3 regions of the Lysinibacillus sp. UGB7 genome follow, and region 1 is predicted to be linked to each of the others. Evidence: riboswitches for the same ligand, from Rfam matches in the RefSeq annotation. Region 1 holds a riboswitch; each other region holds the start of a gene.

Region 1 (10,824 bases):
ATCAGGTGATATAAGTTTTAAAGTTAATGGAAACCCTAAAAAGGCGATTTTTCTTACAAATGCACAAACGGATTGGCGAATTATTGCTGAAATTGATCAACTTAAGATTGCTCAAAGTGTCAAACCAATTTTTAATATTACCCTCTTCGTGCTGCTCATTGCGATTTGTTTAACATCTATTCTGATTTCCGTTATTGTTCGCTCGATTACGAAACCTTTGCAGGTGTTAGTGGATGCTTCTGAGAAAGTGAGCGAAGGGGATTTGTCGGGGCAGGTCATAATCACAAGTCAAGATGAGTTTCAGAAGCTTGGAGACGCTTATAATCATATGATTGACTCTTTAAGTAAATTCGCATTGTACGATCCATTAACTAATTTGCCTAATCGGAGGCAGTTTGTCTTTACCCTAGAACAGGCCATCACACAGGCTAGTTCAGAGCAATCTAAGTTTGCCATTATTTTCATTGATGTGGATAACTTCAAGCAAGTTAATGATACACTTGGGCATTCGGCTGGTGATGAGTTACTTCAGAAGATGGCAGAACAATTGCAGTCTTGTATAGGTTCGCAAGGAATGGTTGCACGCTTGGGGGGCGATGAATTCGTCATTTTTCTAGAACATAGCGCAGATCATGCTAATTTGGAAAAAATGTTGACTACGTTACGTGATAGCTTTGTTCAACCTTTTACTATTCATGGCCAAATCACTTTTGTTCAAATGAGTATGGGAATCGCGAGTTATCCCATCGATGGAGTGACTCAAGAAGAGCTTCTCAAACATGCTGATATCGCCATGTATAAAGCGAAAGAATTAGGGGGAAATAACCATCGATTTTTTGATGACAAGATGAATGAACTCGTTATCAAAAAGGACCAAATAGAGCGAATGATGCGTCTAGCGCTAGAAAGAAATGAATTTAACGTTCATTATCAACCGCAGATAGAATCAGCTAGTGGAAAGATCAGAGGGTTTGAGGCGTTAGTGCGCTGGAATAGCCCCGAGCTTGGATTTGTTTCTCCAGAAGATTTTGTTCCGATTGCAGAAAAGACAGGCTTGATTACACAAATTGACGAATGGGTCATGTATCAAGCCTGCTTGAAAAATGTCGAATTACAACATCAATTCGGTTATCCTTTCCTGATGGCGGTTAATATTTCGGCTTTACAATTAGGAAGAACAGATTTTGTGGATAAAGTCCAGCTCATTTTGAATGAAACGAAGATGAAGCCGGAACATTTAGAAATTGAAATTACTGAGAGTATCTTAGTTGAGTCGTTTGAAAGCTCAATTTCCATACTGCGAAAATTAGAAAGCCTAGGAATAAAGATTGCTCAGGACGATTTTGGCACCGGTTATTCTTCACTTAACTATTTGAATGTATTGCCGATTCATACCCTTAAAATTGATAGGTCATTTATTCAAAATATGACATCGGCGACAGCAGAAAAAACGATTATCGAATCAATTATCAACCTTGTCCATAAATTAGGTCATGATGTAGTTGCAGAAGGGGTGGAGACAAAAGAACAGTATAATTTGCTCAAAGAATGGAACTGCGACTTTGTACAAGGGTACTATTTCAGTAGGCCTGTTTCGGAAGACAAACTTGTCGAATTGCTGATGGAGGAAAAGAACTCCACAAATCAGTAAAAAATAAGGTTCTTTAATGACATAAATAAACAAACAGCCGCATTCTCTAACGAAAGGCCAGATGCTGATTAAAAATATCTCATATTCTATCCGCCATTATTTATATGACTTTGTTTCATAAACTAAGAGAAATGATCTGATAATTCAATTGTATAAATGACTGTAGCCCTTGTCTTAAAAAGATTAAAAGCTGCCCTTTATAATTTAAAGGAGCAGCTTTTATACGTTATATTTTCTATCGAATTTTAGAACAATCCTACCGCATGTCCTTCACTATCGACATCCATACGTAAGGCAGCTGGTTGTTTCGGTAAACCTGGCATTGTCATAATATCGCCAGTTAAACAAACTAAGAAGCCTGCTCCTAGCTTTGGAATAACTTCACGGATTGTCACAGTGAAGCCTTCAGGACGACCGAGTAAAGTTGGTTGATCGGATAAAGAATATTGGGTCTTTGCCATACAAATCGGTAAGACATCCCAGCCGAACTTTTCGATTTGGGCAATCTGTTTTTTTGCTTGATCGGTAAAGTTGACGTCTTTGCCACCATATACTTTTTGCACGATTGTACGTACTTTTTCCTCAATTGATTCCGTTACTTCATATAAAGGTGAGAAGTTGTTTTCTTCATTCAGTACTGCAAGCACCTGCTCCGCTAACTGAAGGCCACCTTTGCCGCCTTCTTCCCAGACATTGGTACGTGCAATGCGTACATGATTTTCTTTACACCAGTTCAGAACTGCCTCTAGCTCCGCTTCTGTGTCCGTAATAAAGCGGTTTAACCCGATAATTGGTTCAACGCCAAATGCGCGAATCGTCTCAACATGTTTAGCTAAATTTTCAATTCCTTGTAACAGGGCATCCACGTTTTCGCCTACTAGTGCTGTTTTCGCTACACCACCATGCATTTTTAATGCACGAATCGTTGCTACAAGCACCACGGCACTTGGTTTAAATCCAGCTTTACGTGCTTTAATGTTCATGAACTTTTCAGCGCCTAAGTCCGAACCGAAGCCCGCCTCCGTCACAACGATATCGGCTAACTTACGTGCTGTTTGTGTTGCCATAATGGAGTTACAGCCGTGTGCGATGTTAGCAAAAGGTCCACCGTGAATAATGGCAGGTGTGCCTTCTAGTGTTTGCACTAAGTTTGGTTTAAAGGCATCTTTCAATAATAATGTTAAGGCACCTTCCACTTGCAGATCACGCACAAATACCGGCTCGCGCTCAAATGTATAACCAATGACGATGCTAGCTAGACGTTCACGTAAATCTTCAATACTTGTTGCTAAACAGAATACCGCCATAATTTCTGATGCAACTGTAATATCAAAACCGTCCTCACGTGGCATACCTTGTACAGGACCACCTAGTCCAACGACTACTTTTCTTAGTGCACGGTCATTTAAGTCCATTACGCGTTTCCATATGATGCGACGCGGATCGATGTTTAACACATTGCCTTGGTGGATATGATTATCGATAAAGGCTGCTAAAGCATTATTCGCTGTTGTGATGGCGTGAAGGTCACCAGTGAAATGCAGATTGATATCTTCCATTGGTACTACTTGCGCGTAACCACCACCTGTGGCACCACCCTTAACGCCCATCACTGGACCAAGGGATGGTTCACGTAGTGCGACAAGGACGTTTTTATTTAATTGATGAAGGGCATCTGCAAGTCCGACTGTTACGGTCGATTTTCCTTCACCAGCTGGAGTTGGGCTAATCGCTGTTACTAATACGACCTTTGCATCTTCACCATGTGCTGTAATCTTCAATGGATCGATTTTTGCTTTATAGCGACCGTATTGTTCCAGTGCATCCTCTGGAATTCCTGCAGCTTTCGCAATTTCTGTAATAGGTTTCATAACCGCTTGACTAGCGATTTCTAGATCTGATAATGGTTGATTTTTCGTTGTCATTTGGCATCCTACTTTCTCTGTTGTTCAACTCCATTATAGACTTTATTGTGAAATAAAACATAACTAGTTATGCAACATTTCGACAATCAATTGACATCGAGTAGCAATTCAGGTATGTTCTAAGAGAAAATGCAATTATTTCATCTTATCAATTATGCTGAGACTTAGTTGATATAGTTTTACATTCAAGCGCACTGGAGGCGAATGCTTATGCAACAAGGAATCGTAAAGTGGTTCAATAATGAAAAGGGTTATGGCTTTATTGAATGTGATGATGGCGAAGATGTATTTGTACATTTTACGGGGATCCAAGAGGAAGGCTTCCGTACACTTGAAGAAGGTCAAAAGGTTTCATTTGATGTAGTGGAAGGCAATCGCGGCCCACAAGCATCCAATGTTATGAAATTATAATTAAGCGTGACGGAGCTGTTCACTAAAAGAACAGCTCCTTTTTGTTTTAAGTATGGTTTGATTTAATACTTCTATAGGTTTTCTGGATAGCTATCGACGATTCTCGATTCTCGGAATTCCAGTGATTCTATCCGTGAGTTCAGCGTTCCTATCCGTCAGTTCTGCTGTTCTATCCATCAGTTCTCGGGATTCCGGCGTTTTCTGCTCTTCTACCAGCGATTCTCTTTTCAGCCTGTTCTTTATGGATTGATCCAATAAAATGCGGCTGGGAAGATTAATGTTTCTTTTGTGCGGTCTGTATCTTGTAAGGTTACACCAAAAGGACCTTCACTTTTGCGGCCAAGCATCATGTTGGTTGCCACTGCTTCTTCATAAAAATCCAAGCGCATATTCGGTAATTGTAAGGAAATACATTGTGGTTGTCTGTCAGGATCGGGCAATTGTAATACTTCTCGCCATCGTTGTACCGTAGCTTCCGCATCTTGTACATAAAATTGCACGGACTCCATCGTAATAGATTGTGTCGTTTTGATTGCTCCACTGGCCTCTAATTGTGCAAAACGCTCTTGATCATCATCTGTCCATTCAATTAAAAATGGAAAATCGATGGCTTGCTCTGGCTGACCAAAGTGTAATAGCTTCCATTTCACAACTGAGCCATCTGGCCGTGTGCGACTACAAGCATCTGGTCCGTAAACTTCTAGCCCCAGTGCACGTAAACGAGCTGCCTCTTCGTCAATATTTGTAGTACGTAAAGCCATACGCGAAAACCCGTAACGCTCCTTGTTTTCTTTAAACGTATGATGTAATGTATAAGGTAATTTCGCCGCTTCCTCAAATAGCACGCGATCATAGACAGCAATTTGCTCAATATACGTTAAGCCAAAATAACTTAACGTATTATACGTTCCCCACATCGTGTGTTGTCCACCATTCACTGTATGGATATTCCGCTTATTTAAGAAATCCTTTATATTTTCTGGTGATTGGACTTGATGAACTAAATGGTCGAAATATAAAGTCATGATTGTTCCCCCTTTCATTCTTTTATTATATACTTTACCTGTTAGTTTTGTTGGTTTAAAATAATAGTAAGAATTTTCTAATAGTTAAGAAATCTTTGTCTATTATGACACCCATATGACGTTGCATTTTCGGCTTATCAAAAGCTTCTCCTCATTTTACAAAAGGAATAGAATTAGCCGCGAAAAATGCTGCTTCGGCATTTAATTCACAAACAGGACGGATTATCGTATGATTAAATAAACAACATGCTATAGGTTGGCAGTTCGCTGTAAAAAAGGCGCTACAACATACTACAGCCGAGCGTATCAAATCTAACTTCTCGCTTTCATAGTTTTGCGGAAGGCTATGCAACCGTCTTATTATTCGAAGATTACGAGATGATTAACAGTTTCCAATAAATTTTTCCGAATTTAACGGCAACTCATTGATTGATAGTTGAACCAATCGGGCTTTTATGGTCAGTTGATCGACCACTTCGTGTACTCGAGCTCTTTTTTCCACTTAAGGTGGGCGTCCTACTGACCGTTTATGCGGGACAAAATAACATAACAAGAGGTGATTTTCATGACTGATAAAGTAACAGCATTTAAACAAGCTCTAGGCAATTACCCAACAGGCGTCACAGTTGTTACAGCATTTAATGACACAAACGAACCTATTGGCTTAACCGTAAATTCTTTTGCATCTGTTTCAATTGATCCGCTTCTCATCTTATGGTCACTCGATAAAAAGTCGCAACTTCATGCTCATTTTTTAGCAGCAAAAAAATTTGCAGTTAATATTTTAGCGAGCGATCAAGCACGTTTATGTACATTATTTGCTAGTAGAATTCCTGACCGTTTTGCTCAAACAACTTGGTCCACCTCTGTACATGGTCTACCAGTTTTACATGATACATTATCCACATTACAATGCGAAACATATAAACAAATCGATGCAGGCGACCATACGATTTTCATTGGGCAAGTCTTGGCAATTGATAATACGCAGAAAGAACCCCTGCTCTACCATCGCCGGCATTTAGGGCAAATCCCTACAAGTTTTTACGAGTAGACTCAGTTCCCGATAGGCATATGCTAAAAAAACAAGTGATTCTTCTACTCATTTTACGCAGATGGTTTGCATTCGTGCAGAAAATTTACTTAATTCAATACAGATAAGGAGTCACCTCAAATTCACAACTTGAAGTAACTCCTTTTTTTGATGGATAACCCACTTTCATTCATCTAGCAGGAAAAATTGCTAAAAAAACAGGCATACCGAATTTTCTACTCTACTAAAATAAAAAAAGGCTTCACTTAGTTAGAATTGGCAACCAAAAAAACTATAAACAATATAGAATACGCCTATTGATAAAGCATTAAATCGGCTTAAAAAATTGTTCCCTATCACCTTCCCCCCTTCCATTTCCATCAACCACTTCCTTCAATCGATATCATATAGTGAGAGGAATGAGAAAACGATGTTCTATTTTAAAAAAGTACTTGTTCTTGTATTGTTCGTATTCATTGCTGCAAGTTGCACCGGTATGGAGCGGCAAAGAATCGAGGTTCAAAAAATGAATGATACTTGTACATATGAAGACTTTAAGGAAATCACCAATGCAAAAAAAGTGAAGATTGCTAAAAAAATACTTCATAATGCTGAATGGAAACAGATGAAAGTAGATATGGCCAGAGAGGCTGATTACCAATTCATTTTTCAGTTTGTCAATCCAGATATTCATGCCAAGGCCATTCCATACTCTGTTTGGATCAGTCCGAGTAAAGATACAATTGAAGTCGTGCAAGGAGAACAGCAATACGTGCATTTGAACACCGAAGATTCTCAAAAGCTATTCGAAGCTCTAACAGAAACTAACCTTGTCGATATAAAGTGAAACTTCATTCAGTGGGATGTTGCTTCTTTCCCACTGATTAGTAGTTGAACTAATCGGGTTTTTACGAGTTAACTCGGTCTCATCTTTGCACTGATCGTTATTGCGGAATCAAATAAAATAAGGGCTGCCATGTGGCGAGGGCGACCCATTTTCAATTATATTTCTCTTGTTTATGAAGCACGATTATATTTCAAGCGTTGTTGGTTCAGCCAAGCACGAATATTCCGGAATACTAACAATGTCACACTCATCACCATGACACCTTTAACAAGATTGAATGGTAAAATCCCTAAAACAATCATATCCTTTAAGGAGGCACCCTTCACAGGTTCCATCCCTAAAAACAATGTGTACATCGGTAAGAAGAGTACATAATTCAGTAAGCTCATACCAACTGCCATCGTAACAGTACCCGCTAGCAAACCAATAATAAGTCCCTTCACACGCTGTATTTTTGTATAGAAAAAATAAACAGGGATAATAAATAACACACCTGTTGCGAAGTTGGCTATATGCCCCACCGGTACACCTGTGATGCTTCCAGACAATAGCCAATCCAGCATATTTTTTAATAGCTCCACTAAAATGCCCGCTACGGGTCCCATCATTATAGCCGCTAATAAGGCAGGCACATCACTAAAATCTACCTGTAGGAAGTTCGGAAACGGTGGTAGTGGAAAATTAAATAGCATTAATACAATAGAAATACTACTCAGCACACCTATATTCATAACATATCTTATTTTCAACTTACTCGCCCCTTATTAAGTGCCGCCAATTAAAGTAAAACTTCCATCCGTAGCAATTTCTTCATACTGCTGATTGTTAGTTGTGCCGGTCAGGCAAAATCGGTCAGTTGACTTGATTCCTTCTTTCCACTCAAGATGGGCGTCTTACTGACCGTTATTGCGGGATAAAAAAGTCCACATATAGGCGAAGGAAATGATCCTTGCCTATGATGTGGCCTCCAGTTTCCTAGTCAGCTGCGATTATTCTTTATTTTTCTGTGGAAATCGTTGCTTTTCAAGTCGATTAATTTGCACAATGACACCATCTTGAATGGTAATATGCACTTCGCCAAATTGTAGATTTTCAATGGCCTTGGCAATTGCTTGTAACTTCATGTCAGCAGTCTTTGCTGTTTGAGACATTAGATACACCCCTTCTTTTATATACTTTTTTGTACAAAAGAGGTCAACGCATCAGGATGATTCGATGGACCCCCTTATCTCTCAGAAATCTCTGCTGGATTTGGCACCGATATAGTCGGTTGCCGAGGCTTCACTGGGCCAAGTCCCTCCACCTCTCTTGATAAGAGTATTACGTTTCTTGGAAATAATTCTATAATTCTGAAAACCTATTGTCAATATAAATATTACAAAACTTAGTTGAATACTAAGGAATTGAGTAAAATGGTTCATTTTGTAAAAAAATCCGTTTGCTTATAATCAAAATAAGCGAACGGATGTTTTTTTCTTTGGAGGCATATACAGAGCGTGGTCATCTATTAATAAAATATTGTTAGGATTCCTCCCCTTTCATGGGAATAAAAATAATAATACATAAGCCAGTAGGAGTGCATTTTGCAATTGACATTTTTCCATTTAATAGAAATACTTTGATATAAGCCCATCCTTCATGATTATTAGGGTCACACTCTTCATTACCTACCTGACCGATTCCGTCATCCTTTACGATAAGTACATTTAGAATAGAATGAATAGATAAAATTAAAATCAAGAGCGGCTTCCAATTTGCGTACTAAATGATCTTCAGGCACCATTTGGTCAATTGCCAGCATTTCTAATTGATCGTGTTCATTATTACAATTTTTCTTCTTCCTAGCTATGACATCAATCATTTATAGACGTACATTAGTTGATTGGAGCGCAGGCGGTGACTTCTGCGGGAATAGCATGAGCGAAAAGGCCCCGCAAGGAGATTGCAGCCATGCCCGCGAAAAGCGTCCGCCGTAGCGGAAATCAATGGATTCATATAGATGCTTCTATTTGAAAAGAAAAAAGACTGTAAACATAAAGTATTTCCGAGATCTGATCTGACCCAAAAAAGTTAGACAAATGATTTAAGAAGCTTCCAATTTGCGTACTAAATGATCTTCAGGCACCATTTGGTCAATTGCCAGCATTTCTAATTGATCGTGTTCATATTACTATTTTTCTTCATCCTAGCTATGACATCAATCATTTATAGACGTACATTAGTTGATTGGAGCGCAGGCGGTGACTTCTGCGGGAATAGCATGAGCGAAAAGGCCCCGCAGGAGCGTAGCGACGAGGAGACTGAAGCCATGCCCGCGAAAAGCGTCCGCCGTTGCGGAAATCAACGGATTCATTTAGTGCTTCTATATTTAAAAGAAAAAAGACTGTAAACAAACTCATTTTTTTGAGTTTGTCTACAATCTGAAGACACCATATGTGTCCTTTTTTATTAATTGATTTTTAGATCTTCATAAGATAATTTACTCAGTGTATTCGAGTGGCAATTAAGTAAGAATCGTCCCCCTCTTTAATTCATATTCAACAATTTCGCCATTATTTCGGCACTTCCTGCTGAGAACATAAAAAATGATAATGACATACAGAACAGCCCTACTAATACGAAACTAATTTTGTTAACAAACAATGATGGCTTTTTCATAAAGAGCCCTTTAATGACTAAAAATAGCCCTAAAAATAATAGTAAGAAATACCAAAAACCCATTATCCCACCCCTTTTTATAACAAGACGTAAACGTTTATTGGAAGGTTCTTACTGCCCTTTATCTTATGTAAGGCAGCTTATTTATTTTTGTTTAGCGAATTCTTGCTCCTCTACTTTGTTACTTTTCTCATTATTATCTCCATGGGGCCTCTATTATATTTTCGTCTCCATAGTACAGAGAATAGCATACTGCCGACGAAAAAAAGACACGAGAATAGTAGGGAAAACGCTATCGTTTGATGCTCAAGTCGGTTTAACACTATTAAAATGCCAATCCCTATAAAGACGTGGCTTACATAATGGGTCAATGTCAGTTGACCTGTATGGATAATGGCACGTATCAGTCCATTTTCAGCAAATTTTTCGGCGATATAAATGGAAACAACAATGACAATAAGTGCCGTTGCAGTATTGGAAACAATGTAAAAGACATTCGGTGGGATTGGCCCTGTTTCAAAGAGAAACCATGCGCTATCCGCATCCAGAACGGACTTAGTTGTTACATTCATCAATACTTTTGACATGACTTCTGTTACTACCGTTATAGCAAGGCCAGCAATCAGCAATTTTTTTCTTATGGTATCTTTCGTTAAATCGAAACGTCCTAAAACTAGCCCTATGAAAAAGAAACAAATCCATGGCAATACAGGGTGATAGCCGTTAAAAAACAAGTTTCTCAAAAACCCTTCTAAAGTCCAAAAATCAAGATATTCCAATAAAAACTGTTGTGGATTCCACCCTGCCATATAATTAAAGATTACTTGAAACGTTTGTGCCGTAACTAACAGCACACTTGTTAACAACAAGATTGTTTTGTTTGAGGACACGATAAAAAATGAGGCAATCAGCATGTATACACCATAATAATGTAAAATATCCCCTGACCAGCCTACAGCATACAAAACCATACCTAACACAAACAGGAAAAGCGATCTTTTCCATAGTGTTTTTCTATTTTGTTGTATAAGGGAAGGGGATTCTGTAGCTCTTGCCTTGGCTGTCATCAACGCGATTCCTATCCCAGCCAATATGACAAATATGGCAGATGCACGTCCTTGGAAGAGGCTTTGAACCCCTATCAACCAAGTAGGGCCATTCCCCTCTGCGCCCGTAATGACACCAAAATTTACAACCAACATACCAAACATCGCTAAGGCTCGAGCAAAATCAAGTCCTTCAATACGTTGACTAGCATGCACCTTCGTCATAGC
Region 2 (10,824 bases), on a different contig from region 1:
GTTCTTTTTCAGAGGATGTCGTTGTGCCAGTCGGTGGCACTAAGAAGCCACTGACACCAGAAGATTTAAAAAATAATCACTATCAATTAGACGTTTTAGATCCAGTCGGCATGAAGGAACGCCTTGAGCAAAAATCATTAAGTAATTTTTTAAAGGTAATTCGGTCGTCTTTAGCGAAAAGTGAACGTAGCGAAGAAGATATTAACTATTTAGCAATGCTTCATATGAAGAAATCTGCCCATGATTACATCCTTTCAGCGCTCGGATTACAGGAAGACCAATCAATCTATTTACAAGATTATGGACATATCGGGCAAATCGATCAAATCTTATCGCTACAGCTTGCATTAGAGCAAGGGCGTATTCAGGACGGGGACACTGTAACATTAGTCAGTGCAGGCATTGGCTATGTATGGGGAGCAATTACAATTCGTTGGGGATAGGGAGGAAGAGCAATGCTACAAACAGTTCAACTATTGAATGGGGAATCCATTTCATATCGAAAACGTGCTGGTGGATCACATGTTTTATTGCTGATTCATGGCAATATGACCTCTTCTAAGCATTGGGATGTACTAATCGCGTCTTTAGATACTAAATACACCATTTATGCAATGGATTTACGGGGATTTGGTGGTTCGTCTTATCGTCAAGCAATCACTTCTATCAAAGATTTTAGCGAAGATGTGAGGCTTTTTGTTGAGGCAATCCAATTGACACAGTTTGACATGATTGGCTGGTCCACAGGTGGGGCTGTAAGTATGCAATTTGTTGCAAATTATCCTGGCTATTGCCAGCGACTCATTTTACTGGCCTCAGCTTCCACGAGAGGGTATCCATTTTATAGTGATTTAGGTACAGGCAATCAAGCATCCTTAAAAAGAGCATCCACTTACCAGGAGGTACTCGTTGATTCGTCTAAAACGAAATTAGTACAAGGTCTCTATGATACGAATAATGTGGAAGGCTTACAGTCGATTTGGAACGCTTTGATTTACACACATCTACAGCCTGACACAGCACAGTATGAGGCATATGTAGCGGATATGCTTAGTCAACGAAACCTTGCGGAAGTGTACCATGCATTGAACATGTTCAATATAAGTGCCTTTGATCATGAGGTGGCAAAAGGGACGCATGAAGCCCAGCAAATTGATATTCCGACGCTCGTGTTAAGGGGAGATCGTGATTACGTGATAACAGAGCAAATGAATGATGAAATCATGCAAGATTTAGGCCAATGTGCGGAATTTATATGTTTAGAAAATTGCGGGCATTCGCCATTAATTGATGATTTGCCCCAGCTTATATCGAAAATAGAAACCTTTTTAGAAATTGGAGGAAAGAATTATGCGCTTAAACAATAAAGTGGCCATTATTACGGGTGCGGCCAATGGGATAGGTTATGCTGCTGCAGAACGTTTTATAGAAGAGGGGGCGAGCGTTTTTATAGCTGATTTTGATGAAAAAACGGGTGCTCTAGCAGCAGATAAACTTGGTAATCAAGCAACCTTTGTGCAAACAAATGTCGCTGATAAGGAAAGTGTTAAAAGATTAGTCGCAGCTGTGATAGAGCAAGCTGGTCGAATTGATATTTTAGTCAATAATGCAGGAATAACACGCGATGCTATGCTCATTAAAATGACGGAAGATCAGTTTCAACAGGTGCTTGATGTCAACTTGTCAGGAGTTTTTCATTGTACACAAGAAGTCATCCCGCATATGATTGCAGCCGGTCATGGCAAAATTATCAATACGTCTTCTGTTAGTGGGATATACGGCAATATTGGTCAAACAAACTATGCCGCAACGAAGGCAGCTATTATCGGTATGACCAAAACTTGGGCCAAGGAGCTAGGGCGAAAAGGCATCAATGTCAACGCAGTTGCACCTGGCTTTACAGAAACTGAAATGGTAAAGAAAATGCCAGAAAAAATTCTTGAACAAATGCGCTCTATCGTGCCGTTACAACGATTAGGTACCCCACGAGATATTGCCAATGCCTATCTATTTTTAGCATCTGATGAGGCATCCTATGTACATGGCCACACGCTTCATGTGGATGGCGCCATTATGATGTGATAGAGGAGGGCGTTCAACATGTTTATGGAGCAAGCTTGGATAGTAAAACGCGCTTCCTTAACTCCTACTCGATTAGCATTGATCAACTTAGAAACGAACGAACAATGGACCTATCAACAGTTAACAACTGAAATTGCAAAATGGAGTCATTTCTTTGAACGTCAAAATTTGCAACAAGGAAGTCGAGTAGCTATTTTTGCGCGCAATAACATTGTCCTCTTTGCCATATTATTTGCCTGTGGGTTAAGGGGACTGATTTATGTACCGTTAAATTGGCGTTTGAGCCTGGAAGAATTAAATCAAATTATGGCTGATGCCACGCCTTCCTTACTTCTTTACGATGAGGGTATTTCCTGTCCACTGACATGTGAAAATAGACAGTCCATCCAACAAAGGATTGAACCGGCCGCTTCTCCTAGTGTTACGCAAATGGATATGAATGCTCCGTGGCTCATGATCTACACAGGTGGTACAACGGGAAAAGCGAAAGGGGTCGTCCTTTCATTCAATTCAGTTAATTGGAATGCTATTAATACGATTATTAGCTGGGGACTGCGTGAAGATGATTGTACTTTGAATTATATGCCGATGTTTCATACTGGTGGCATAAATGCCTTATGTATCCCTTTACTCATGGCGGGTGGTACAGTGGTTATAGGTGATAAATTTGAGGCAGAAAACGCGCTGATTGCTATCAATCAATATAAAACGACCATTTCTCTTTTTGTCCCAACAATGTATCAGGCAATGATTACGACTACGTATTTTCAAGAAACTCATTTTCCAACTGTCAATGTGTTTTTATCGGGAGGGGCCCCATGTCCACATCCCATATACGATGCTTTCTTTAAGAAGGGATTATTCTTCAAAGAAGGATACGGATTAACGGAAGCAGGGCCGAATAATTTTTATATTTCACGCGAAGATGCCTATCGAAAAAAGGGGGCAGTTGGTAAAAGCATGCAGTTCAATGACACTAAAATTGTCAATACAACGGGAAAAAGCTGTGTACCAAATGAAGTAGGAGAGTTGTTCATCAGAGGGAAGCATATGTTTGAGTTTTATTGGAATAATCCACTTGAAACGGAGAAAACCATTGACAATGGCTGGTTAAAGACTGGCGATTTAGCAAAGATGGATGAGGATGGGGATTTCTATATTGTTGGTAGGCTTAAAGAAATGATTATTAGTGGTGGTGAAAATGTCTACCCACAAGAAGTAGAGCAATGTATTTTACGGCACCAGTTAGTCAAAGAAGTTGCAGTTATTGGGGCACCAGACGATTATTGGGGAGAAATCGTCACGGCATTTATAGTGTGTAGCCATAAAACAGCTGTTATTTCACAAGAAATAACAGCACTTTGTAAGGAATCTTTAGGGCGCTATAAAATGCCTAAAAAAATTATTTTCATAGAGGAGCTACCAAAAACGATTGTTGGCAAAATTGATAAAAAAGCATTGCAATTATACCTTACAATTTCTTAAGTCGAGCACCATACGAACTTTTAATCGCTCAGTAAAATTTATATGTTGAGGGGTAAAAAGGAAAATGTCTTCATCATCAAGAATATAGATAGAAGACGCATCTAGCTAAGCACTTTAGGATGAAGGGGGTATTTTAATGAATAAATTAGTACATGACAATCTAGCAGAAACGAGAAATAACCTAGTAACGGAGATTACTTTATTAGGTGAGGCTCAATTTAATTATAAGCCTGATACGAATACGTGGAGTGTCGCACAGGTTTGCCATCACTTAGTATTAGTTGAACAAGCAACTCTAAAGGCGATTGCATGGGGATTACAAGAGAGTGATAGTACGCTACAGGAACGTAAAAAAGTACATCTACTAATATTGGATAGAACGAAAAAGATTAATGCACCAAAGATTGTAGAACCAAATGTAGAACCGTTTGAAGTACAACAAATAGTCGATTTGTTAAACGATTCGAGAAATAAATTGGTGACTTTTCTGAGCACTATTGAAGATCCATCCTTATTAGCGAAAAAATCAGTGAAGCATCCTGCTTTAGGTGATCTGCATCTCGATCAATGGGTTGAACAGATTTATTTGCATGAACAGCGGCACATAGAGCAAATAAAAGAAATAAAATTACTTGTAGACGCGACAAGTTAGCTGAAGTTGCATAAGTTTGTTAAGTTATGAAATTATAATTATGACTATATTGCTAAAGCACAGTAAGATTTGTGCAAATGTCAGACTGTCTACAAAATACCCCGAGAGTTTCACCTCTCAGGGTATTTTGTCGTTTTTGAAGGTAGTTGAATTCAAATTCCCCCTGAATTTTATGTATGAAAACAAAATCCTAAACCAACGATATGCCATATTCGTTTCGATCTTTTTTATTGTTGGGCGCGTCGAATTTTCATCCCCTAAAGTATTTTTAGCAGGTTAGGAGTAGAATAGGCTATCAGTAAGCGATACAAGTTGATTGGAAAGGAAGGCGCGACACTTCTGCAGGAACAGCACGTGCGGAAAATCCACTTTTGCGGCGACCCGACGCAAAAATTAGTTGGTGCCGTGCCTGTAGAAAGGGAGCGCCTGGAACGGAAATAACGGTTTCTGACTATTTATTTCCACCTATTTCTACACAAAGCTTCCCATAATACGTCCATATCAGTAAAATAGAGTAGGTTAGGGGGATACAACTTTGAAAGATTACCGATTTAAAATTGCGCATCGGGAGGCGCTGATTGGCATTGCACTTGTCATTGTCAATTTTGCTATTTGGTACGGCTTTGCGTATGGGCTTGGTGCTGGTGATCCAGTTAATTATACGTATGTTTTGGGCTTCCCGTCTTGGTTTTTCTACAGCTGTATGGCGGGGACCGTCTTTATGATTGTGCTTATCTGGCTCGTCATGAAACTCTTTTTCAAAGAGGTGCCATTTGATGATGAGGAGGTGGATGAGTAATGCATTGGCAGGTCATTTTACCACTTTTCTTATTTTTAGTAATCATTTTTGGTATAGGGATATGGTCGAATAAGCATGTACGCACATCTAATTCATTTTTGCAGGAGTATTTCCTAGGTGGTCGTGAAATGGGTGGATTCATCCTCGCGATGACCATGATTGCCACATACGGTAGTGCAAGTAGCTTCATTGGAGGACCCGGTGTGTCATACAATAAAGGACTTGGCTGGGTACTGCTGGCGATGGCGCAATTACCAGCTGGGTATTTTGTGCTCATGATATTAGGCAAGAAATTTGCCATTATCGCAAGGCGTTATCAAGCTATTACGTTAATTGATTTTTTACGCGAACGCTATAAAAGCCATTTCATCGTTATTTTATCTGCTATTAGTATTATCGTCTTTTTATTTTCTGCGATGATGGCACAGTGGGTTGGTGGTGCGCGTCTAATCGAATCGTTAACTGGACTAAACTATACAGCTGCACTCTTTATTTTTGCGGTTTCTGTATTGATTTATGTGATTATTGGTGGTTTCCGTGCGGTGGCGTTAACAGACACTGTACAAGGTTCAATTATGGTCATAGGAACTGTCATTTTACTAATTGGGACAATCATTGCGGGTGGTGGAATTGATAATATTATGGCATCACTAGTCGCTGAAAACCCTAATCTTGTGTCACCATTCGGAGCAGATGGGGACTTAACGCCATTATACGTGTCAACATTTTGGATTTTAATTGGTGTAGGGGTAGTAGGGCTCCCACAAATTGCTGTACGTGCCATGAGCTATAAAGATTCAAAAAGCATGCATTTAGCAATTATTATTGGCACTATTGCGATAGGGACGATAATGTTTGGTATGCATTTAATTGGTGTCTTAGCACGACCAGTAATGCCGGGTATCGACATTGGCGATAAGGTAATGCCAATGCTCACGTTAAAAGTATTACCACCGTTTTTAGCGGGTATTGTGTTAGCTGCTCCAATGGCGGCAACGATGTCTACGGTCAATGCTTTGTTAATGCTAGTCAGCTCAACGGTTGTAAAGGATATTTATTTAAACTATGTGAAACCAACTGCAAATGATGCAGAAATTAAACGGGCTAGCTTTATCGTCACAACGGTAATTGGCTTAGCTGTCGTTGTATTTGCCTTAAATCCTCCAGATTTACTCGTATGGTTAAATTTATTTGCCTTCGGGGGATTGGAAGCAGTCTTTATATGGTCAGTAGTACTAGGGCTTTATTGGAAAAAGGCAAACAAATATGGAGCGATTGCATCAATGATTACCGGCATGACGTTGTATATTGTCATTGACCGTTTTTATCCTTCTGTGTTTGGCATGCATACCGTAACCATTCCAATTATCGCCTCATTCATTGTTTTTGTTATCGTTAGTCTCTGTACAGCGCATAAATTTAAAAATGAAAAACTATTTATTTAGAAAGCAACGCCGTAAATGTACTATCTACGGCGTGTTTTTTTAGAATGAATTTTACCAAGAACCTACAGTAGTAATAGAAGAAGGACTTACTCAAATAATTGAGTAAGTCCCTAATTTTTTATTCAAAAAATACTTTATCAAGATTGTATTTTGCACGGAAAGTGTTGATAGCGTATGTTTCGTAAATTTCACGTTCCATTGGATCTTCAATTTCGTACACTTCAATTTTGAAAATTTCATCGCGGTATTTTTTCATAGGAGATACATTGTCTTCAAAGTGTTTTTTTATACGTTGACGAATTTTACGTGCTTTCCCTACATATAAAAGTTCGTTTTTCTCATTGTAGAAAAAGAAAATGCCGCCATTTTCGCGTGTGATCTTGTGGAAGTCGATAAATCCATGGTAAGGCGTGATAGGCACATCACCTGGTTTTAACACTTGTTCGCGCTGACGAATTACTAAATCTGGTTTTGGTAGTTCAATTTTAATCAAAATATTCACGTTCCTCTCTGTTACATAAGGTATATCTTAACATAATTCATACGTGGTAGCTATTATCAATTTCTCTTATGACAAAATGCGAAAATGAGTGTTGTCCAATAGAGTAAAGCTAGTATGAGCACAATGGCAAAAAATTTAAACGTAAGCATGAAAATATTTGGTAGCCCGTGCTACAAAGCAAATGACAAGCATACGCAGACGAATCCTACTCTCGACTGTGGAATGATTCAGTTTATGATACATAGAGGCAGCATCTTGAGCATATATTGTGCAAATAATCGTCATCAATGCGAAAAAAGAGCATCGAAAATGATATAAAACACCCAACCGAGTGTACTATTATATGGATAATGTAAATTTAAAAATTTTAACGACATAGAAAACATATAAACGAAATATTCTATGTATTATTGAAATTCTTAATTGTTCATGATACAATTCTCATTAATTAAATAATCTTATCAAGAGAAGCTGAGGGATTTGGCCCTATGACGCTTCAGCAACCTCTAACTTCGTTAGAAAGGTGCTACTTCCAGCAAAGGATTCTTCCTTTGAGAGATAAGAGTGAACGTGATGATAAATCCTTCTCATTCTTGCTCGTATGGAATGAGGGGGATTTTTTGATTTTTATATACAGAGAAAAAAATAAAATGAAATGAAATGGGGAATGCAACATGCCAATTAATATTCCGAAAAACTTGCCAGCTGGCGAACATTTACGTGAGGAAAAAATCTTCGTGATGGAAGAAGACCGAGCAAAAACACAACAAATTCGTCCGTTAAATATTTTAATTTTTAATCTGATGCCAGAAAAAGAAAAAACGGAGCTCCAATTACTGCGTCTACTAGGTAATACTCCTTTGCAAGTAAATATTACGTTTTTAAATACGGCAACCCATGAATCGAAGAATGTCAGTAAATCACATTTACAGTTATTCTACTCAACGTTTAAAGAAGTTCGGCATCGTCGTTTTGATGGCATGATTATTACAGGTGCACCTGTTGAAAAAATGGCATATGAAGAGGTGAATTATTGGGAAGAAATCTCAGAAATAATGGATTGGTCAAAGAAAAACGTAACTTCTGTAATGCACATCTGTTGGGGTGCTCAGGCTGCACTTTATCACCATTACGGAATTGGTAAATTCGAATTACCAGAAAAATGCTCGGGTGTATATTCGCATGTGATTACGGATTTAACCGTGGATTTAGTACGTGGATTTAGCGATTTATTTACAGCGCCACATTCACGTTATACTTCCGTATCAATTGATGAAGTGCGTAACCATCCTGATTTACGTTTACTATCCTATTCTGAAGAAGCGGGCGTTTTTATTGTCCAATCCAAAGACAATAAAAATATTATGATTACGGGACATCTTGAATATGATGCGACAACACTAGCAGACGAATATAGTCGTGACGTTGCTAAAGGATTAGATATTATGGTACCGGTTAATTACTTCCCAAATGATAACCCATCAAATGAACCGATGAATACATGGCGAGCACATACGCATTTATTATTCTCAAACTGGCTAAATTACTATGTCTACCAAGAAACACCATATGAATGGGATTTTGCCGAAGATCATATAGAATTTCATATTTGATGTGAGTTATCACAACTGAAACGTTTCTATTGCGGAATTATCAGCGGGCAAGTCTATACGAGACATGCTCATGATAATTCCTTTTTCTGTCACTGGAGAATTGTTTGTAAATTGTTTGCGTGCCAGGCACCCTCAACCCTGCGTGCCAGGCACCCTCAACCCTTAATTTTTCGTATTTTAGCAACCAAAAGTAACAGTAGTGGCAAGAAAATTGCGAACACGGATGAAAAAAGAGGCCAGGTTTCCTTATTGTAATTATTAGAGTGAACGATATCAGGATGCACAATTTGAGAAATGACCATGGCAATCATACCAAGTGGTAATATGAGTGGGCGATGATCCTTTATTTTTAGGATTTGTGCTATACCAATGACAGACGCATAAAAATACATAAAAGTTCGTATATATATGGAGCACAGCCACATAAAAGCCATGACAATCTCAATTCGTTGTAAAAAGTTCCCTATCGATATCCTTTGTGCTAGTGCATAACTTGGAAATGCACGTTGGGCTGTATTTGTTGACCCAAGGACAAGAATCGATAAAGCAATAATAATAATAAGCACCATACCGCCAATAATTGTGCCAATGTAATAACCTTTTTTAGCTGATTTATGCACATTGACAGTAGCGGGGAAAATCATTAATAACACAACCAACGGAAATGAAAAAATACTCATAAATAAAACTATACTAGAGGCCATTGATTTGGAACTTGCTTCGAAGATCGGCTGAATATTTTTGATATCCACTTCCGGAGAGATACAAACGACAAAGATAATAAAAATAAACATAAACATAGGGAATAATATCTCGGCTGAACGTGCAAAAACTTCAATCCCCAAGTACGTGGCAAATACAATAATTATACTAAATAGAAGTGCAAATGCCATGGTAGGTGTCTCTGGCATAACTTCCGTTTTCATAAAAATGCCAATGAAATATAATAATTCACCTGCCGAAAGAAAGGTGAGTGAGATAAAACCAATGGCTGTAAATTTACCGAAGAATTTGCCTAATATTTTTTCATTGGCCTCCACAAAAGTTAAGGTGGGGGTCCTATCTGCTAAAGAAATGAATAGCTTTACGAGTAAAAGACTTAAAACGACACCTATTATGGCAACAATCCACGCATCTTGCTTAATATCTTTTGTAATACTTGCTGGAATAATTAATATACCTGTACCAATTGAATAGAGAAGGGTAATGATTGTAAACTGTCTTGAACTGATTATTTGTTTGCCCATAAACAACCACCCTTTCTTTTCATTGTGAAATAATTATTGGAACAGCGTGATAATTAACTCTCTGATTGGTTTAAAAATAAAAGAAATCAAGTCTGCTGGGCTCGGTATTGATACATTTAAACTAAGGGCAATATTTAAAGCCGTTCCGAGTACTAAAAAAATTGAAAAGACTACAATGGTTTTAGTCTCGTGTTTTTTCTTTAAAGGAGGGATGACAAAATATGCAATAATGGCAGCAATAATTAATATACCTAGCGTCATAAACATCGATTATTACTCCTTTGCTCTGTGTAATAAAGAATTTTGCATCGTCCCTAACCCCTGTGTTGTAACACGAACTTCAACATTTACTGCTAATTCTGGAAATATGGTTGACCATTCGCCTTGAATTCCCTTCCATTTTTTAGCATCTTTTCGATAAAGTACTTCGCCAAATCCTAAAATGTCTAACTGGTAATTTTTTTGAATCGTCATCAGTGTTTGTTTGATGCGTTCCTCAATCAACTCGGCTGTTTTTTTATTAATGTAAGCAATCGTTTTGTTTTCTGTTAGATTAATATCACATTCAACTTCGCCCACATTTTGCTCTACATCGATTTGAACATTCATTTGTGGCGTGTCATTTTTAAATTGTCCTTTCACCTTGGTTGTTGACTGTGTAATTTCAGTTGTTAATTGTCCTTGCTCAGGGCAAGCAATAATTTCAACAGTACTTTCAATTTTTCCATTTAAAAAATTAAAGCTTCTACTTTCTTCTTCTGTTAAAATCCCTTGTAATTTATCTTCTTTAAATACCGCTAAACCTACAAACTTCAAGACTACGGGGGTTTTAATGCGTTCGACATTCGTTTGATCAATTCCTAATTTCTTATCCCCATCTAGTTCGATGGCTGTTAATACTGCGCTTTTTTTATTACTATTTAGTGTATTTACTAATTCATCGATACTAACAGATAATGTAGAACCCCAAGCTTTTTGTGAAACTTTAATAGAATTTAG
Region 3 (10,824 bases), on a different contig from region 1:
GATATTGAACATGCAAGACAGCTAGAGTTTTATTTAAAGGATGCTCAAAAAATTTATGAGACATGGTACTATGAAAAGCTAACACATTTTTTCCCTTCCGAGGTGAATCGATTAGTAGTACGAACGCTTTGTAATTGGATGAAGGCACAATAAAAATAAAAACAGTTACTCTAAATTATAAAGTAACAAGTCTGACTGTGGACAAACTCAAAAAATTGAGTTTGTTTACAGTACTATATGAACACGTTGATTTCCGCTACGGAGAATGCTTTTCGCTCAAGCTTTTCCCGCAGAAGTCGCCGCCAGCGATCCAATCAACTAATGTACGTCTATAAATTATTTGGGTAAAGGATTATTACGCCGCTGTCCATATCTTTATTGATTTGACACATGTGAAGCGAGTGCAAAGAAAGATTTTTAGCTTATGATTTTTATTTAGTTTTCTCTCATGCTATCATTAATTTGTTAGAATTTTCTATTATTAGAAGGGGTGAAGGAATGGAGCAATTACTTGTGGATGTAGGTGGGAGAAATTTAGCTGTTACACTTGATGGGCAAGGAGATAATACCATTGTGTTTTTACATGGCTTAACTGGACAGCAACACAATTTTTATCATTTAGTCCAGTTGTTAAAAGCTGACTTTAAAACGGTATCTGTGGATCTGGCAGGGCGAGGAGAAAGTGACCCATCCGAAACGAGTTCTGTACTGCAACATGCAAAAGATGTAGCAATATTACTTGAAAATCTAGCAATCGATGAGCCCATACTTATTGGGCATTCCATGGGTGCATTTATCACGTCGATTATTGCTAGTGAGCATCCGCATGTCAAAGGAGCGGTTTACTTAGACGGGGCATGTCAAATCGACCCGGCTCTGAGTGCAGTACTTCAGCCTTCACTTGGCAGACTTGAAAAAACATATTTGTCCAAGGAACAGTACTTACTAGAAATGCAGCAATTATATACAATGTTAGGTATCACATGGTCTGAAGAAATTGAACAATCGGTGATGTATGAAGTAATCGAGACAGATGGCATTTGGAAGAGTAGAATGCATGTCCAAAATATTAATGAAGATATAGAAGGCTTTGTAGAATACGATCCAAAAGCAGTAGCAGAAAAAGTTACCTGTCCTGTACTGTTAGTGATGGCGACCGGAGCAATCGGCCCTTTGCCTGCATTGTTCGCAGAGCCGCTATTTCGAGATACAATAAATTATACAAAAAACTTACAAACTTTTGTGACGTCTAGCAATCATTATTCCATGGTAGGCAATCAACAGCCAGAGATGAATCAGGCTATTTATGAATTTGTAAGATCGTTATAAAGAAAACTTTTACAATAGAAGTAAGAATATTCAAGTCCAGAAAAAGTCACTTGCTTTCCGCGGACGAACCAGCTAGCCTCCTCCTTCGCTACGCTTCGTGCGGGGTCTAGCTGGCCCGTTCCGCAGGAGTCTCGCAGCTTTTTCCTCTCTTTGCGGAATTAAGGATTGTTGTGCTATGATTTCTAAAAACTTACAGAATGAACCCAATCAATTTGGAATTATTACGATTGATCAAGTGACCATTCTTATCTTTTGCTGCCATGATTTTGAAGAAACTCGCTACTTGGACATGGCGAGAAACGCAACAGTGTATGTAGTGCTCGTAAGAGACACTGACTTTACAAACGTACACGCCATTTGAATGAAAATCACAGAAAATATCAAAAGGTTTCGGGAATGACCAGCATTTCCGAAACCTTTTGGCGTTTAGCTTATTTTAATGGGCCACCAAGTTTTGTGATGGCTTCAGATACGTTTGAAAATTTCTTGAAGTTGTCATTGAATAGACCGGCAAGTTCAGTAGCTTTTTTATCATAAGCCGCTTTATCAGCCCAAGCATCACGTGGGTTAAGCACTTCTGTTGGTACACCTTCAACAGCTGTTGGAATGTGTAAGCCGAATACAGCGTCTTGAATTGTTTCTACGTTGTTTAATTTTCCATCGATTGCAGCACGTACCATTGTACGAGTGTAAGAAAGCTTCATACGACTACCAGTACCGTATTCGCCACCAGTCCAACCAGTATTTACTAAGAATACTTGTGCACCGTGCTCATCGATTTTTTGACCTAGCATTTCAGCGTAAACAGTTGCTGGAAGTGGTAGGAATGGAGACCCAAAACATGTAGAGAATACTGGTTCTGGCTCTGTTACACCACGTTCTGTACCAGCAAGTTTTGAAGTGAAACCGCTTAGGAAGTGATACATTGCTTGTTCTTTTGTTAATTTACTGATTGGAGGTAATACTCCAAATGCATCAGCTGTTAAGAAGACGATTGTTTTTGGATGACCTGCAACAGACGGATCAACAATATTTTCGATGTATTGGATTGGATAAGCAACACGAGTATTTTCTGTTAAAGAACCGTCATCATAATTACATACGCGAGTCTCAGGATCAACTGCTACGTTTTCTAAAACGGAGCCGAAGCGAATTGCATTGTAGATTTCTGGCTCTTTTTCAGCAGAAAGGTTGATTGTTTTTGCATAGCAACCGCCTTCGATGTTGAATACGCCGTTATCAGACCAACCATGTTCATCGTCACCGATTAATTTGCGGTCAGCATCAGCTGATAATGTTGTTTTACCAGTGCCAGATAAGCCAAAGAATAATGCTACATCGCCAGCTTCACCAACGTTTGCTGAACAGTGCATTGACAGGATACCTTGTTCTGGTAATAAGTAGTTCATAATACCGAAAATAGATTTTTTCATTTCACCAGCATACTCAGTACCACCGATAAGGATGATTTTCTTTTCTAGAGAGACTATGATGAAAGTTTCAGAAGCTGTACCATCGACTGCAGGATCTGCTTTGAAGTTAGGAGCTGAAATAACTGTGAAGTCAGCAACATGAGAAGCTAATTCTTCTTTTGTTGGACGGATAAATAATTGATGACCGAAAAGATTGTGCCAAGCGTATTCATTAATTACTTGGATGCCTAGTTGAGAGTCTTTGTCAGCACCAGCAAATCCTTTGAATACGAATAATTCGTCACGTTCTTTTAAATACTTGATTACTTTTACATATAAGTTGTCAAATACTTCAGACGAAATGGGTTGGTTTACTTTTCCCCAATCAATTTTATCTTGTGTATCTGCTTCTTCTACCATATATTTATCTTTAGGTGAACGACCAGTGTATTTACCAGTTTCCGCACGCACTGCGCCATCTACTGTTAACATTGCTTCACCACGAGATGTAGCTTTTTCAACTAATTGTGGTACTGAAAGTTGAACGTTAATGTTCCCGCCGCTTAATAATTCCTTCAGTTCGTTTGAAATTTCTACTGAATTCATCGATTAAATACCATCCTTTTTTATAGTATTCCCTTGTGTTTGAGGGAGTTTTTCTTAATTTCAAAAATAGTATAACACATTCGCTTAAATAATCTATACTAATTCAGAAATTATTTTTGCGATTTTATTACTTTTCAATAAAACGACATAAAACGATTGACAACGGTTGACCTTTTACGTAAGATGAGAAATTGAACGGATACTCTTATCCCGAGCTGGTGGAGGGTCAGGCCCTGTGAAACCCGGCAACCTGCATGAACGATTTCACGACATGCGTTGGTGCCAACCTGATGCAAGGGGACAGCCCTTGAACGATAAGAGTGAAAGGTTACGAAGTCATTATTCCTTTCCTCATGTAAAGTACACGTGAGAAAAGGATTTTTTTATTGATAAAAATGAATGTAAAGGTAAGTATGTGCACTTCTTTCCTTATTATAATGACGGATCTTTCGAAATCCTCGTGTTAAAAGCAGCAACGGCTTGGAGTTCAATCCTTTAGGAGCGAACTTGACATGGGTAATGAGTACCGTATTAATTTCGCAAATACTATTTGTAAGAGTAATAGGAGGAAAACCAAATGACAAACCGTCGACTGTTTACATCAGAGAGTGTAACAGAAGGACATCCAGATAAAATTTGTGATCAAATTTCGGATGCCATTTTAGATGCCATTTTAGCAGAAGATCCAAATGCACGTGTAGCGTGTGAAACAACTGTAACAACAGGCTTAGTACTAGTAGCAGGAGAAATTACTACTTCTACTTATGTAGATATTAAAGGTATTGTCCGCGATACAGTCGCTGAGATCGGCTATACACGTGGGAAATATGGTTTTGATGCTGAAAACTTAGCTGTTCTAGTAGCAATTGGTGAGCAGTCACCTGATATAGCGTTAGGTGTTGACCAAGCATTAGAAGCACGTGAAGGTTCTATGACAGATGCAGACATCGAAGCGATTGGAGCAGGTGACCAAGGCTTAATGTTTGGTTACGCATGTAACGAAACGCCTGAACTTATGCCATTACCTATTAGTTTAGCGCATAAATTGTCTCGTCGTTTAACAGAAGTTCGTAAATCAGGTGAACTAGCATATTTACGTCCTGATGGTAAAACACAAGTGACGATTGAATATGATGAAAATAATGTTCCAGTTCGTGTAGATACCATTGTTATTTCAACGCAGCATGATGAAGAAGCGACACTTGAACAAATTCAAGCTGATTTAAAAGCATTAGTAATTGCGCCAGTGGTTCCAAGTGAATTACTAGATGCCAATACAAAATATTTTATCAACCCAACAGGACGCTTCGTAATTGGTGGACCAAAAGGTGATGCAGGTCTTACTGGTCGTAAAATCATCGTTGATACATACGGTGGCTACGCGCGACATGGTGGTGGCGCATTTTCTGGTAAAGACGCTACAAAAGTGGACCGTTCAGCAGCATATGCTGCACGTTACGTTGCAAAAAATATTGTTGCAGCCGGCTTAGCAGAGCGTGTTGAAGTACAGCTTGCCTATGCTATTGGTGTAGCACAGCCAGTATCCATCGCAGTGGACACGTTCGGTACGGGGAAAGTAAAAGAAAGCGAAATCGTTAAATGGGTACGTGAGTTATTTGATTTACGTCCAGCTGGTATCATTAAAATGCTTGACTTACGTCGCCCAATTTACAAACAAACAGCAGCCTACGGTCACTTTGGTCGAACAGATTTAAACGTGCCTTGGGAAAACACAGATAAGGCTGACGCATTAAAAGAAAAAGCTAGTCTATAAGTCGCTTTTCAAAAATGCCTAGTTATGTTTTCATAAAGATACACTTTCGTTACATGAAAGGGGACTAAGAATATTCTTAGACCCTTTCTTTTTCATTAGAAGTCATTTTTGCAAGGATTTGTAATACTGTCCTTTTTCTGCGTATTCTCGCACGATGCGTTCCATATCTTCTATATCTTCGGCGTTTAATTCACGTACAACTTTTGCCGGACGTCCTAATGCTAAGCTATTAGGAGGAATGACTTTACCTGGAGGTACAAGACTACCTGCACCAATAAAAGCACCCTCTCCGATTTCTGCTCCATCTAAAATAATTGAGCCCATCCCAATCAAGGCGTTTTTTCGAATCGTACAGCTATGTAAAGTGACTTGGTGCCCAACTGTTACTTCATCTTCGATAATCAAAGGATATTTTGGACTTTGATGTAAGCAACAAAGGTCTTGAATACTTACACGTTTACCAATAATTGTAGGAGATACATCACCTCGAATAACAGTATTAAACCAAATTGTCGTTTCAGCACCTATTGTAACGTCGCCCGTAATGGTCGCATAGTCGGCAATAAAAACAGATGGATCGATTATTGGTGTTTTATCTTTAAATGGATAGATCATAGAAATCGCCTCTTTTCTTTCTTTGATGTAATATTATCGTATCAAATACGCAACTTATTGGAAATATAAAATTAAAATGTGCAAAATACTTAGTTATAATCATTGTGTAACTATTTTTTAGGAGGACTATGTGAATGTGGAAATGGGAAGCTGATGGACATGCGAAAGCTGTGATTGCTATTCTTCATGGTGCTTATGAAAATCATCGCTGGTATGCATGGCTTATTGAAAAACTTAGAATGGAAGGCTTCCACGTAGTCATGGGGGATTTACCAAATCATGGAACAAAATCAAAGCAATCACGAGTCCATGATGAAGACTTTAAAGAATATAATAAATATACAAGAAATGTAATTGAAAATGCTTTTTCATATAATTTACCAGTATTTTTAATAGGGCATGGATTAGGTGCGACATTAGTATTACATACAATGTACAAAAGAAAATACGAATGCGCAGGCATTATTTTAACTTCACCATGGCTGAATTTGAAGCTATTGCCTGGAAAACTGCCAAATGCTTTAACAAGTCTAAGTGCTTTAACGGCAAATGTCAAAATGACACATGATATTACATTTGATAAATTGACCCGTAATGTTGAAGGTAGAAATGAGATGAAAGATGATTTTCCGTTTAAATCAGTCGTATCGGTTAAATGGTATCGTGAGCTACAACAAATGATGCGTAATTTGGTCATGATGTCTAAGGCGGAATTTCCGAATATGCCCATGCTTATTATGACTGGAGAAAAGGATGGCATTACTGAAACGAGACAGACGCGTAACTGGTTACATCAGCAGGAATTCACCGAATTTCAATTTAAAGAATGGGACAAATGCTATCATAATTTATTTCACGAGGTAGAACGTGAAGAGATATTTGTCTATATACGCGATTTTGTTAATAATGCTCTTCGTAGGATTGGTTATATAATTGAATAGATGAGTTCCCTCTAAAAAGAGTAATGGTTCTTTAGACTATAGTTACTTGAATATAATGTTGTAATTTTCTGAAAAGTGTAATACTATAATGTCTAAATGAAAGGACATTCAAAATTTGGGGGGATTTAATGGAAGCAATTGTTGGAAAACTCAATGATATTCTATGGGGACCATGGTTTATTTATGGTATTTTGTTAATCGGACTATTTTTCTCAATTATTACGCGGTTCCTACAAGTTCGTCACATTAAAGATATGTTTGTCTTAATGTTTAAAGGAGAAAAGTCTGATAAAGGGATATCATCTTTCCAGGCAATGTCAATTGCATTATCAGGTCGTGTAGGTACAGGTAATATTGCCGGTACTGCTACGGCAATCGGGATGGGGGGACCTGGAGCAGTATTTTGGATGTGGGCAATTGCTTTCATCGGTGCTGCCACTGCATATGTTGAGTCGACATTGGCTCAGATTTATAAAGAAGAGAAAGAAACGGAATATCGTGGAGGGCCAGCCTTTTATATTGAAAAAGGAATGGGCCAAAAATGGTTTGCCATTATTTTTGCGATTGCTGCATTAATCGCAATGTTAATATTAATGCCAGGTGTGCAATCAAATGCGATTGCTGGTGCTGTTGAAAACGCATTTGGCATAGAAACATGGATGACTGGACTTATTATCGTAGTGTTATTAGGTGCAATTATTATCGGTGGTGTTAAATCGATTGCAAATGCTGCGCAAGTAATAGTACCATTTATGGCGTTAGCTTATATTATTATGGCCATCATCATTATTGTTATGAATATTTCAGAAGTGCCTACTGTATTTGCATTAATTTTCTCAAGTGCTTTTGGTGCTCAGGAAGTCTTTGGTGGAATTATTGGCTCAGCTATTGCTTGGGGCGTTAAACGTGGTATTTATTCAAATGAAGCTGGTCAGGGAACTGGAGCGCATCCAGCAGCTGCAGCAGAAGTTTCACACCCTGCTAAACAAGGTATCGTGCAAGCGGCTTCTGTGTACATTGATACATTACTAATTTGTTCGGCTACTGCATTTATGATTTTATTTACTGGTATGTATAATGTACAAGATGAAAAGGCTGCTGAAGGTACTGATCCGTATATTCATATTGGTGAATTCAATCAAAATGGTCTATCTGGAGAAGAACAAATGACGTTTGCGAAAAGTATTAAAGAAGGTGCTGCATATACACAATACGCGGTTGAATCCTCACTACCAGGTTTTGGAGCACCGTTCGTAGCGATTGCTTTATTCTTCTTTGCATTTACGACAATTATGGCTTATTACTATATTGCAGAAACAAATGTGGCCTACTTATTCAAGGGGAAAACTGAAAAGATTTTTATTTGGTTAGCTAAACTTGCGATTTTAGTAGCAGCTTTCTATGGTACTGTTCGTACATCCGATCTTGCGTGGGCTATGGGGGATGTTGGTTTAGGTTTAATGGTGTGGGTTAACGTTATTGCCATTTTAATCATTATGAAACCTGCTATTGTCGCATTAAAAGATTATGAGAAACAGAAAAAAGAAGGAAAAGACCCTGTCTTCGATCCTCGTAAACTAGGTATAAAAGGTGCAGATTTCTGGATAGACTACAATGAAAAACGTAAAAATAAATAATAAAAAACGAGGCTGGGACATAAATAGTTTCAGTTCACGTAAAAAATCGAGATTGCATGAAGCAATCTCGATTTTTGTGTTTGATTTTGACAATATGTAGTGGAGGATTATCCTCGTACCGCATATTTTCTTAAATTTACGGCCATTAATGCAAGGCCGATTTCGTTCTCAGCTTTCGATTTTCCACGGACAGAAAATCGAGTGAAACCTAAATTAGCCTTCAAGAATCCGAAAACCGGCTCCACGTCAAGATCTAACGGTAAAAAGAGTTGATTCATGTTATAATCTTTAAACATAAGGACACTTCTTTCTGTGTTAATTTTTGTAGGGGTACTAAATTTTATCAGAAGAAGTCCTTTTTTTATGCCTAAAATTATGAATAGATTTAATTGAAATAGAAGTGTTTCAATAGTTGTTCGGAGCGAAGGCGGCGACTCCCGCTTAAAGCGTCGCCGTAGCGGAGAAAAATGACTACGAAGTAGACTAAAAAAACAAAGCCTCGAAGATTTTACTAATCGTAAAATTTTCGAGGTTTTTCATTTTTGAGGTGAGTTGTTTTGTCCCAGCCTCATTTTTTATTCGGCAGGTAGCTCTTTCATTTTTTCTATTGCAATGATAAAGGGTGGATCATTTTGTTGGTTTAGAAATTCGTATTTTAACACATGTACATATTTTTGCGGTAAATGACTGACGTAATCTATAACGGCATTGCGTTCTTCCTTGCCACCAGGATGACCATGGTAAACGACAAGGACGATAAGACCGCCAATTTTAAGTAGTTGAAGTAAATCTGTAAGCGCTAAGATTGTTGTATTAGGTTTTGTAATGATGTCGTGATCACTGCCAGGTAAATAGCCAAGATTAAAAATAGCGGCGGCAACTGGTTTTTGAACATGTTTTGCTACGTGTTCATGTCCAGTGTGTAAAACAAGGGCGCGGTGTTCTAACGCATTGTCTAGAAGCCGATGGAGTGTTGCATCGACAGCGCTTTTTTGCACATCAAAGGCAAATACTTGTCCGTCATCACCTACGAGTTGCGCTAAAAATAAAGTATCATGTCCGTTACCAGCAGTTGCGTCCACAACAGTATCACCATCTTCAATAGCTTCTGTTAATAGCTGCTGGGCATATTGTAAAACACGTTGTAGCTTCATTTTGTAACCTCAGCCTTAAAAAACTTTCCTTGCCAGCTTCCACGTCTCTCTAGCTCTGCATCAATGCCATTTAATACTTCCCATTTATTAACACTCCACATTGGTCCAATCATTAAATCAATCGGTCCATCACCTGTTATGCGATGTATCACCATGTTTGGTGGCAAAAGTTCTAACTGATCTGCTACTAGCTTCGTATAAACATCCTGATCTAAAAATTCTAGCATTCCTTTTTCATATTGTTTCACCATCGGCGTACCCTTTAATAAATGCAGTAAATGAATTTTAATGCCTTGGACATCGAGCTTTGCCACTTCACGAGCGGTCTCCATCATCATGTCATAGTCCTCAAGAGGAAGTCCGTTAATAATATGGGAGCAAACACGAATACCATGTTTACGAAGCTTTTCTACACCCTCTACATATGTGGCATAATCATGGGCGCGGTTAATAAGGTTTGCTGTTTTTTCGTGCACAGTTTGAAGGCCAAGTTCAATCCATAAATACGTACGTTCGTTTAGCTCTGCTAAATATTCAACCACATCATCTGGCAGGCAGTCTGGGCGTGTCGCAATCGATAGCCCAACTACGCCTTCTTGTGCTAATGCAGCTTCAAATTTCTCTTTTAATACAGGAAGGGGGGCATGGGTATTTGTGTAGGCTTGGAAGTAAGCCATGTACTGACCATCCTTCCATTTTTGATGCATTTTGTCTCGAATTTCAGCAAATTGTACATCGATTGGATCCACTTTGTTTCCTGCAAAGTCACCTGAACCTGCAGCACTACAAAATGTACAGCCACCAAATGCTACTGTGCCGTCACGGTTTGGACAGTCAAAACCTGCATCAAGCGCTACTTTAAAAACTTTGTGGCCAAACTGATCGCGTAAATAGCGATTCCATGTATAGTATCTTTTCCCCTCAGAAGGAAAAGGAAAGTTTGTTTCTGTCATGTATTTCACTCCTCTAACAGTATATTTTATCACGTGTGCACGTTTCCGTCATGAAGTAATGATTGTATCCCGTACTAACGGTTGCTAAGACTGTTTTAAAATGAAGCAAACCCCCAATGATGAAGTTTCACTTTATGAAGGCGAGGTAAATTTATTTTCCTTGTACAATTTCATTTTTCAGCATAAACTAACTATTTAGAGTAGCGAAATAATGGAGGTCATGATATGCCAAAAAGGGTTTGGTTTTTAATTATCGGGATGCTTGTGAACACAACGGGCAACTCTTTTTTATGGCCTTTAAATGCCATATATATGCATGATTATTTAGGAAAGTCTCTTGCCATGGCTGGCTTTGTTTTGATGTTGAATTCAGCTGCTGGTGTGTTAGGCAATCTACTAGGCG

Evidence for each region. Region 1 has a riboswitch for S-adenosylmethionine ahead of ACOMCU_RS13220 (YezD family protein). Riboswitches for the same ligand answer to the same signal wherever they lie in the genome.
Region 2: linked by a shared signal. The riboswitch ahead of metA (homoserine O-acetyltransferase MetA) and the one ahead of ACOMCU_RS13220 (YezD family protein) in region 1 are both predicted to bind S-adenosylmethionine.
Region 3: linked by a shared signal. The riboswitch ahead of metK (methionine adenosyltransferase) and the one ahead of ACOMCU_RS13220 (YezD family protein) in region 1 are both predicted to bind S-adenosylmethionine.

What each region holds. Positions count from the first base shown of each region.
Region 1 is NZ_JBMGUV010000013.1:5,772-16,595, forward strand. Features, by position in the region: gene ACOMCU_RS13185 (EAL domain-containing protein) at 1-1,651, shown strand, start outside; gene ACOMCU_RS13190 (formate--tetrahydrofolate ligase) at 1,897-3,576, opposite strand; gene ACOMCU_RS13195 (cold-shock protein) at 3,787-3,987, shown strand; gene ACOMCU_RS13200 (VOC family protein) at 4,227-5,012, opposite strand; gene ACOMCU_RS13205 (flavin reductase family protein) at 5,578-6,066, shown strand; gene ACOMCU_RS13210 (hypothetical protein) at 6,476-6,892, shown strand; gene ACOMCU_RS13215 (ECF transporter S component) at 7,063-7,641, opposite strand; gene ACOMCU_RS13220 (YezD family protein) at 7,882-8,043, opposite strand; SAM riboswitch class I at 8,115-8,210, opposite strand; gene ACOMCU_RS13225 (hypothetical protein) at 8,414-8,632, opposite strand; gene ACOMCU_RS13230 (hypothetical protein) at 9,419-9,613, opposite strand; gene ACOMCU_RS13235 (DUF418 domain-containing protein) at 9,724-10,812, opposite strand; gene ACOMCU_RS13240 (TetR/AcrR family transcriptional regulator) at 10,818-10,824, opposite strand, start outside.
Region 2 is NZ_JBMGUV010000034.1:19,905-30,728, forward strand. Features, by position in the region: gene ACOMCU_RS22740 (3-oxoacyl-ACP synthase) at 1-443, shown strand, start outside; gene ACOMCU_RS22745 (alpha/beta fold hydrolase) at 456-1,367, shown strand; gene fabG (3-oxoacyl-ACP reductase FabG) at 1,351-2,082, shown strand; gene ACOMCU_RS22755 (AMP-binding protein) at 2,101-3,567, shown strand; gene ACOMCU_RS22760 (DinB family protein) at 3,704-4,219, shown strand; gene ACOMCU_RS22765 (YhdT family protein) at 4,755-5,018, shown strand; gene panF (sodium/pantothenate symporter) at 5,018-6,463, shown strand; gene ACOMCU_RS22775 (nucleotide excision repair endonuclease) at 6,582-6,956, opposite strand; SAM riboswitch class I at 7,421-7,530, shown strand; gene metA (homoserine O-acetyltransferase MetA) at 7,640-8,578, shown strand; gene ACOMCU_RS22785 (GerAB/ArcD/ProY family transporter) at 8,734-9,825, opposite strand; gene ACOMCU_RS22790 (hypothetical protein) at 9,859-10,092, opposite strand; gene ACOMCU_RS22795 (Ger(x)C family spore germination protein) at 10,099-10,824, opposite strand, start outside.
Region 3 is NZ_JBMGUV010000021.1:49,492-60,315, reverse strand. Features, by position in the region: gene ACOMCU_RS18115 (alpha/beta hydrolase family protein) at 1-153, shown strand, start outside; gene ACOMCU_RS18110 (alpha/beta fold hydrolase) at 499-1,329, shown strand; gene pckA (phosphoenolpyruvate carboxykinase (ATP)) at 1,761-3,347, opposite strand; SAM riboswitch class I at 3,550-3,668, shown strand; gene metK (methionine adenosyltransferase) at 3,925-5,121, shown strand; gene ACOMCU_RS18095 (gamma carbonic anhydrase family protein) at 5,224-5,736, opposite strand; gene ACOMCU_RS18090 (alpha/beta hydrolase) at 5,871-6,677, shown strand; gene ACOMCU_RS18085 (alanine/glycine:cation symporter family protein) at 6,806-8,314, shown strand; partial or broken gene ACOMCU_RS18080 (transposase) at 8,422-8,565, opposite strand; gene ACOMCU_RS18075 (class I SAM-dependent methyltransferase) at 8,890-9,468, opposite strand; gene ACOMCU_RS18070 (TIGR01212 family radical SAM protein) at 9,465-10,421, opposite strand; gene ACOMCU_RS18065 (MDR family MFS transporter) at 10,647-10,824, shown strand, end outside.